One region of the Saccharopolyspora sp. NPDC045839 genome, then DNA from elsewhere that is predicted to be linked to it. Evidence: riboswitches for the same ligand, from Rfam matches in the RefSeq annotation. Region 1 holds a riboswitch; the other holds the start of a gene.
The links. A riboswitch is a leader RNA that binds a small molecule or an ion and turns the genes downstream of it on or off. The one in region 1 is predicted to bind cobalamin.

Region 1 (3,166 bases):
CCGACGACGACCACCCGCTTCCCGGCGAGGTCGAGCCCGGCGAAGTAGTGCTGTTCAGTGTGCTTGGTCATGTCCGTAGTCCATGTCGGCTCCGCCCCGGCGAACTCGCCGGGGCCTTGTGCTCGGGGGCGCAGCCACGCGGTAGGCCACCTCGTCGTGGCTCACGATCACCGGCCTGACCGCGGGGCGCCACCTGGCACAGCCGGTGGACGCCGGTCACGCGCGTTCCGCGTCGCCGCCGCGGGCGGCGACTTTCCACCAGAGCGCGGCGCCGCCCCATACTGCCATGAAAGCGGCCAGCGTCAGATAGCCGAGCAGCTCGAAGTGGTCGCCGATGGCCGCGATGGGCTCCGCGAAGGACACGCCGAGCTCCTGGAGCAACCCGGCGAGGACGACCAGCGCGACGACCGCGGCGAGCACCACCGTCAGCGCGGTGGTCGTCACGTTCACCCACAACCGCCGCAGCGGCCGCGCCAGCGACCACGTGTAGGCCCGGGACATCAGCATGCCGTCCACGCTGTCCACTGTGCACATTCCGGCGGCGAACAGCAGCGGCAGGCTCAGCACGGCGATCGCGGACAGGTGCTCGGTCGGGGAGACCATGGCGAGCACGGTGATCTCGGTGGCGGTCTGCATGCCGAGCCCGAACAGCAGCCCGATGCCGAACAGGTGCCAGGAGCGGGCCACGTTGCGCATCCGCCCCCGCAGCACCCGGGCGAGCAGGCCGCGCCGCCCGAGCACCAGCTCGACCTCGGCCTCGTCGACCGCGCCGCGGCGGGCACGGCGCAGCAGCCGCAGGGCATCGCGCAGCACCAGCGCGTTGAGCACGGCCAGCGCGGTCAGGACCGTGATCACGATCAGGTCCACCGCCGTGGCGATCCGCACGCCGGCCTCCTCGGCCCACTGCTGCGCGGCGGGTCCGGCGATGAATGCGACCGCGACGGCGAGGAAGAGCACGACGCTGGCGTGCCCGAGGGCGAACCACATGCCGGTCGACACCGGTCGCCTGCCGCGCTGCATCAGCAGCCGCGTGGCGTCGTCGATCACTGCGACGTGGTCGGCGTCGAACCCGTGGCGCAATCCGAGCAGGTATGCGGTCATTCCCGCGGCGGCCAGCCCTCCCACTGCGTCGAACTCCTGCTGCTGCAGCAGGTACGCGCCCCAACCAGCCAGGTGGAGCACTCCGACGGCGGCCAGCACGACCGCTGCTTTCCGGCGCTCGATGGCGCCCCAACCGGCCTGCGGCCGGCTCTCTTCGGCATCCCGAGACATGGGATATCCGACCTCCTGGGTTTCCCGCCCGAGGGGCTCGGTGTCCGCACGCCGCGGCGCGGCGCGGGGCCGGCGCGCAGTCTCCTGACTCCCGGATCGACGCGGCACCCCTGCCTTCCAGCTGCACGCAGCCGTGGCAACGAGTGGGGCCCACTCCCCGGTCACAGTGGCGGGACCGTCCCGGATTCGCACCGGGTTCCTGCACTGTCGGCGGCCGTATCCTTGCCTGCCCCGCGACCCGAGGTCAAACCCCGGGTGAAGTCGATCACGTCCGGGCGGCGGCGCGTCAGTCGAGCGCCGTTTTCGCGCGAAACCGGCGTTTCGCACGCCTGGCAGGCGCCGGTTTCGCGCGAAAACGCCGCACTCGCTTCCGAGCCGGCGCAGCGACCTGGAGCGAGCGGCGGAGCCAGGACCGAGCGGCGCAGGCCGATCGCGGCGACGCGCCTCGTTTGGCGACGAGGGCCGGTTGGGTACGTCGCGCGTACCGGTCTGCGCGGCCGGCCGGGGTGACCCGGATGGGTGAACACCGGTCTTCCGCCGCTCCGGTCGGCCAGCGCATGCTTGGGCTACGGCGACCTCAAGGGCCTGCGGGAACGCGGGCCGACGGGGACAGGAGACGACCATGAACGAGACCCACACCATCACGCTGAACCTCCAGGTCGTGGAGGCGGGCGCGAAGACCACCGCCGACGTCGGGTTCACCACCCCCAGCGGTCAGGCGCTGCACGGGCACGGCACCGCGCGCCGCCACCCGGACGACCCGGAGGTACCGCAGATCGGCGACGAGATCGCGATCGCCCGCGCCCTGTTCGAACTGGCGCACAAGCTGCTGGACAACGCGGCCAGCGACATCGGTGAGCGGCTGCACCGCCGCGTGCACCTGCCCGCCTGACGCGCAGCCGGGGGCGTCTCCGATCCGTCGGGGGCGTCCTCCGGCATGTCTCACGAATGCGCTTCGACCACCTCGCGCGCCGTCTTCGCGACGAGGTCCGCGAGGTCGTCGTCGAGTCCGGGGCGGGCCCGGACCCGCAGCGGCGCGGAATCCAGCCGCGGGAGGTCGGCGCGCACCACCAGCCCTTCCAGGCGCGGCTTCGCCGAGGGCAGCAGCGTGACGCCGAGGCCGGACCGCGCGGCCGCGAGCACCCCGGCCAGATCGGCGGCCTCGCACACCAGGTCCGGGTGCCGGCCGATCCCGGTCACCGCGTCGACCGCGAGCCGCCGCATGATGCAGGGCTCGTCGAAGACGACCATCGGCAGCGGCTCGCCGGGGCCCGGCGGCGCCCAGTCCGGTGCCGCGTACCAGTCCAGCCGGAGCCGGCCCGCGTCCCGGCTCCGCCCGCCGACCGACCGGTCGATCAGCAGGGCGATGTCGATGCTGCCGCGATCCACCGCTTCCGCGAGCCGCGCCGTCCGGTCCAGCCGGAACCGCACCTCGAACCCCGGGAAGGCGGCTCGCATCCGGGTCGCCAGCTCGGGGAGCAGCCGGTCGGCGGCGTGCTCGGTGGAGCCGAAGACGAGCGTGCGGCGTTCCTCCGCGCCGAGCCGGCGCAGCGCCTCGTCGTGCGCGTCGAGGATGCGCCGCGCCTCCGCCAGCAGGAGCTCTCCGGACGCGGTGAACTTGGCTTGGCGCCCCTCCCGGACCACCAGCTTCCGGTCCAGCACCCGCTCCAGCTTGCGCAGGTGCTGGCTGACCGCGGACTGGGTCAGGCACAGCGCGGCGGCGGCCCGGTGGAACCCGCCGCAGTCGGCGACCGCGACCATGCTGCGCAACGCGACGATGTCCAGTACGGCACTCATGCGGCCACCCTAACCGATCAGCAATTGAAATCGATCGCGATCACTTATCGTTGTTGGACGCGGCCGGGCCGGGCGGGCGAGGCTGGGATCATGAAGG
Region 2 (3,166 bases), on a different contig from region 1:
GAAGGTCCGCCGCCGCCCGGCGAAGTACTCGTCGATCTGGCGGGCCGCTTCGTCGAGCCGGGCCGGCGCCCGCAGGATGCGGGGGCTGATCAGCTCGGCCAGCGACTCCAGGACCGAGCTGTGCCCCTGGCGGTCGAAGGCGACCCGCACCAGGCCGCGTTCGGTGGCCGCCAGCAGCAGCTCGCCGACCGGGGTGCCGACGGTGCGGTACGCGACGTCGAGCAGCCCTTCCCGCTGGGCCGCGTTCACCAGGTCGATGTGCAGCCGCTCGCTGGTGTTGAAGTCGATCGCCGGGAGCGCGTCGAACAGGTGTCCGTCGTCGGATTCGTGGATCGTCATCATCACGCTTCCCTCCCCACTCTCGTGGTGGGCTTATAGGTCGTGCGCAGGGCCTTGATGCCGTCCGCGGCGGCCCGCCGGGCGGCGTCGGTGCTGCCGCCGAGGATCGCGGCGATCTCGGCGTAGGGCAGGCCGGCCAGGTAGTGGTAGGCCACCGCCATGCGCTGCTTGGTCGGCAGCGCGCTCAGCGCGGCCCACAGGTCGCCGTCCCAGTCCTCCGGGCGGCCGGTCGTGCTGGGCCGCTCGGGCAGGCGCTCGACCACCACCGGCCGGCGGGCCGTCGCCCTGGTGACGTCGACCGCCTTGCGGTGGGCGATCGTGACCAGCCACGCCTCCACGTTGGTGTCCTCGGCCAGCTCCGGGTAGGCGCGCAGTGCGGCCAGGAACGTCTCGGACCACGCGTCCTCGGCGTCGGCCGGCCCGAGCACGGCCCGGCACACTCGCAGCACCATGGGGCCGTACTCGTCAACGATCTGCTCGAACGGTCTCACTTTCACTCCCCGTAGACGCCCCGCGTCGCGGAAACGTGAGATGCGGATCGGCCCGTTTCCGCGATCGTCACCCGGACGTGGCGATCCCGCGTTTCGGGAACGGGCCGCCGGCGGCGGTGCCGCGTGACGAGCGTCTCACCGGAGGTGCGGCGATGGGCCGGAAGATCATGTTCAGCCCGGGGATCGACGGCCGCGAGGGGGCGCCCGGCGCGGGTCGGGCGCGGCACCGGCCCTTGCCAACGGCCCCCCGATCGGTAGCCTCCGTTGTGCTGGTGGTTCGTCCGCTCCCTTGAAGCGGGGTGGACGAGGCAAGAGGGAACCCGGTGGGAATCCGGGACTGCCCCGCAGCGGTGAGTGGGAACGAACGCCGTCCCCGGTCCCAGACCGGGCACAGCACTGGGCACGCGTGCCTGGGAAGCGACGGCCACTAGGAAGCCCGGCTCCGGCCGGGACGCGCCCGCGAGTCCGAAGACCTGCCACCGGTGCGCGCACCGGACGGTGCGCGCGGTCCGAGGTCTCGCGGGAGGACCCGGCGGACGACCGGCTCGCGCCGTGTGGTGCGCGCCGGTCCGCCTGCGCCTTCCCGGACCTCGGGGCATCTGCCGTCGAGCTCGCGAGGAGAGGGCGTTGACCAGCAAGATCGGATCTACCGTACTCGGATACCCCCGGATCGGCCCCGACCGGGAACTCAAGCGCGCGCTGGAGCGCTACTGGTCGTCCCGCATCGGCGAGGCGGAGCTGCGCGCGGTGGCGCGCGAACTCCGCGTCCAGACCTGGCGCTCGCTGTGGGACGCGGGCCTGGATTCGGTGCCGGGCAACACGTTCTCGTACTACGACCAGGTGCTGGACACCGCGGTCACCTTCGGCGCGATCCCGCCGCGTTTCGCGAAGCTCGGGCTGGGCCCGCTGGACACCTACTTCGCGATGGCGCGCGGCGTGGCGTCCGAGCCGCCGCTGGAGATGACGAAGTGGTTCGACACGAACTACCACTACCTGGTGCCCGAGATCGGCCCGGACACGCAGTTCTCGCTGGCCGACAGGGCTCCCGTGGAGCAGTACCGGGAGGCCGCCGAGCTGGGCGTGACCACCCGCCCGGTGCTGGTCGGTCCGCTCACGTTCCTGCTGCTGGCCAAGTCCGCGGACGACGCACCGGAGTCGTTCCGGCCACTGGACCGGCTGGACGCGCTGCTGGACGCCTACGCGGAGCTGCTCGGCGAGCTGCACCGCGCGGGCGTCGAGTGGGTGCAGCTGGACGAGCCCGCCTTCGCCGCCGACCGCTCGCCGGCCGAACTCGCCGCCCTGCGCGCCGCCTACCAGCGTCTCGGCGATCTGGCGGAGCGGCCGCGACTGCTGGTCGCGGGATACTTCGGCGATCTCGGCGAGGCACTGGAGGTGCTGGCGTCCAGCCCGGTCGAAGCGATCGGCGCCGACCTCGTCGCCGGTAAGTCCACAGTGGACGTCCTGTCGTCGGTTCGCGGGCTGAGCGGCAAGACCCTGGTGGCCGGGCTCGTCGACGGGCGCAACGTCTGGCGCACCGATCTCGACAAGGCGCTCGCGACCGCCGCCACGCTGCTCGGCTCGGCGAACGAGGTCGCGGTCAGCACGTCGTGCTCCCTGCTGCACGTGCCCTACGACGTCGATGCGGAGACCGGCATCGACCCGCAGGTGAAGTCCTGGCTGGCGTTCGCCGCGCAGAAGGTCCGCGAGGTGGTCGTGCTGGGCCGCGCGTTGCGCGAGGGCCGCGACGCGGTGGCCGACGAGCTGGCCGAGGCGCGCGCCGCGATCGCCGACCGCGCCGGCGCGGACCGGGTCCGGAACAATCGCGTGCGCGCTCGGTTGCAGGCGCTGCGGCCGGAATACACGCAGCGCGGCGAGTACGACACGCGGCGCGCGGCGCAGCAGAAGGCGTTGAACCTGCCGCCGTTGCCGACCACGACGATCGGATCGTTCCCGCAGACCACGGACGTCCGCAAGGCGCGCGCCGCGGTGCGCGCGGGCCGCATCGACCAGGCGACGTACCGGCGGCGGATGCAGGACGAGATCGAGCGCGTGATCCGCCTGCAGGAAGGGCTCGGGCTCGATGTCCTGGTGCACGGCGAGCCGGAGCGCAATGACATGGTGCAGTACTTCGCCGAGCACCTGGACGGCTTCGCCAGCACCGACAACGCTTGGGTGCAGTCCTACGGTTCGCGGTGCGTGCGCCCGCCGATCCTCTACGGCGACGTCTCCCGCCCGGCGCCGATCACCGTCGAGTGGGCGAGCTATGCGCAGCGGCTGACCGAGAAGCCGGTCAAGGGCATGCTCACCGGCCCGGTGACGATCCTGGCGTGGTCGTT

Region 2: it holds a riboswitch for cobalamin, as region 1 does, so the genes downstream of both, metE (5-methyltetrahydropteroyltriglutamate--homocysteine S-methyltransferase) here and AC07EQ_RS12955 (HoxN/HupN/NixA family nickel/cobalt transporter) in region 1, are expected to answer to the same signal.

Annotation. Positions count from the first base shown of each region.
Region 1 covers NZ_JBWKKH010000007.1:198,224-201,389, forward strand. The annotation lists gene cobA (uroporphyrinogen-III C-methyltransferase) at 1-71, opposite strand, end outside; gene AC07EQ_RS12955 (HoxN/HupN/NixA family nickel/cobalt transporter) at 217-1,272, opposite strand; cobalamin riboswitch at 1,350-1,474, opposite strand; gene AC07EQ_RS12960 (DUF1876 domain-containing protein) at 1,895-2,164, shown strand; gene AC07EQ_RS12965 (LysR substrate-binding domain-containing protein) at 2,215-3,069, opposite strand; gene AC07EQ_RS12970 (DMT family transporter) at 3,160-3,166, shown strand, end outside.
Region 2 covers NZ_JBWKKH010000027.1:96,061-99,226, reverse strand. The annotation lists gene AC07EQ_RS30905 (methylated-DNA--[protein]-cysteine S-methyltransferase) at 1-342, opposite strand, end outside; gene AC07EQ_RS30900 (RNA polymerase sigma factor) at 342-836, opposite strand; cobalamin riboswitch at 1,087-1,325, shown strand; gene metE (5-methyltetrahydropteroyltriglutamate--homocysteine S-methyltransferase) at 1,458-3,166, shown strand, end outside.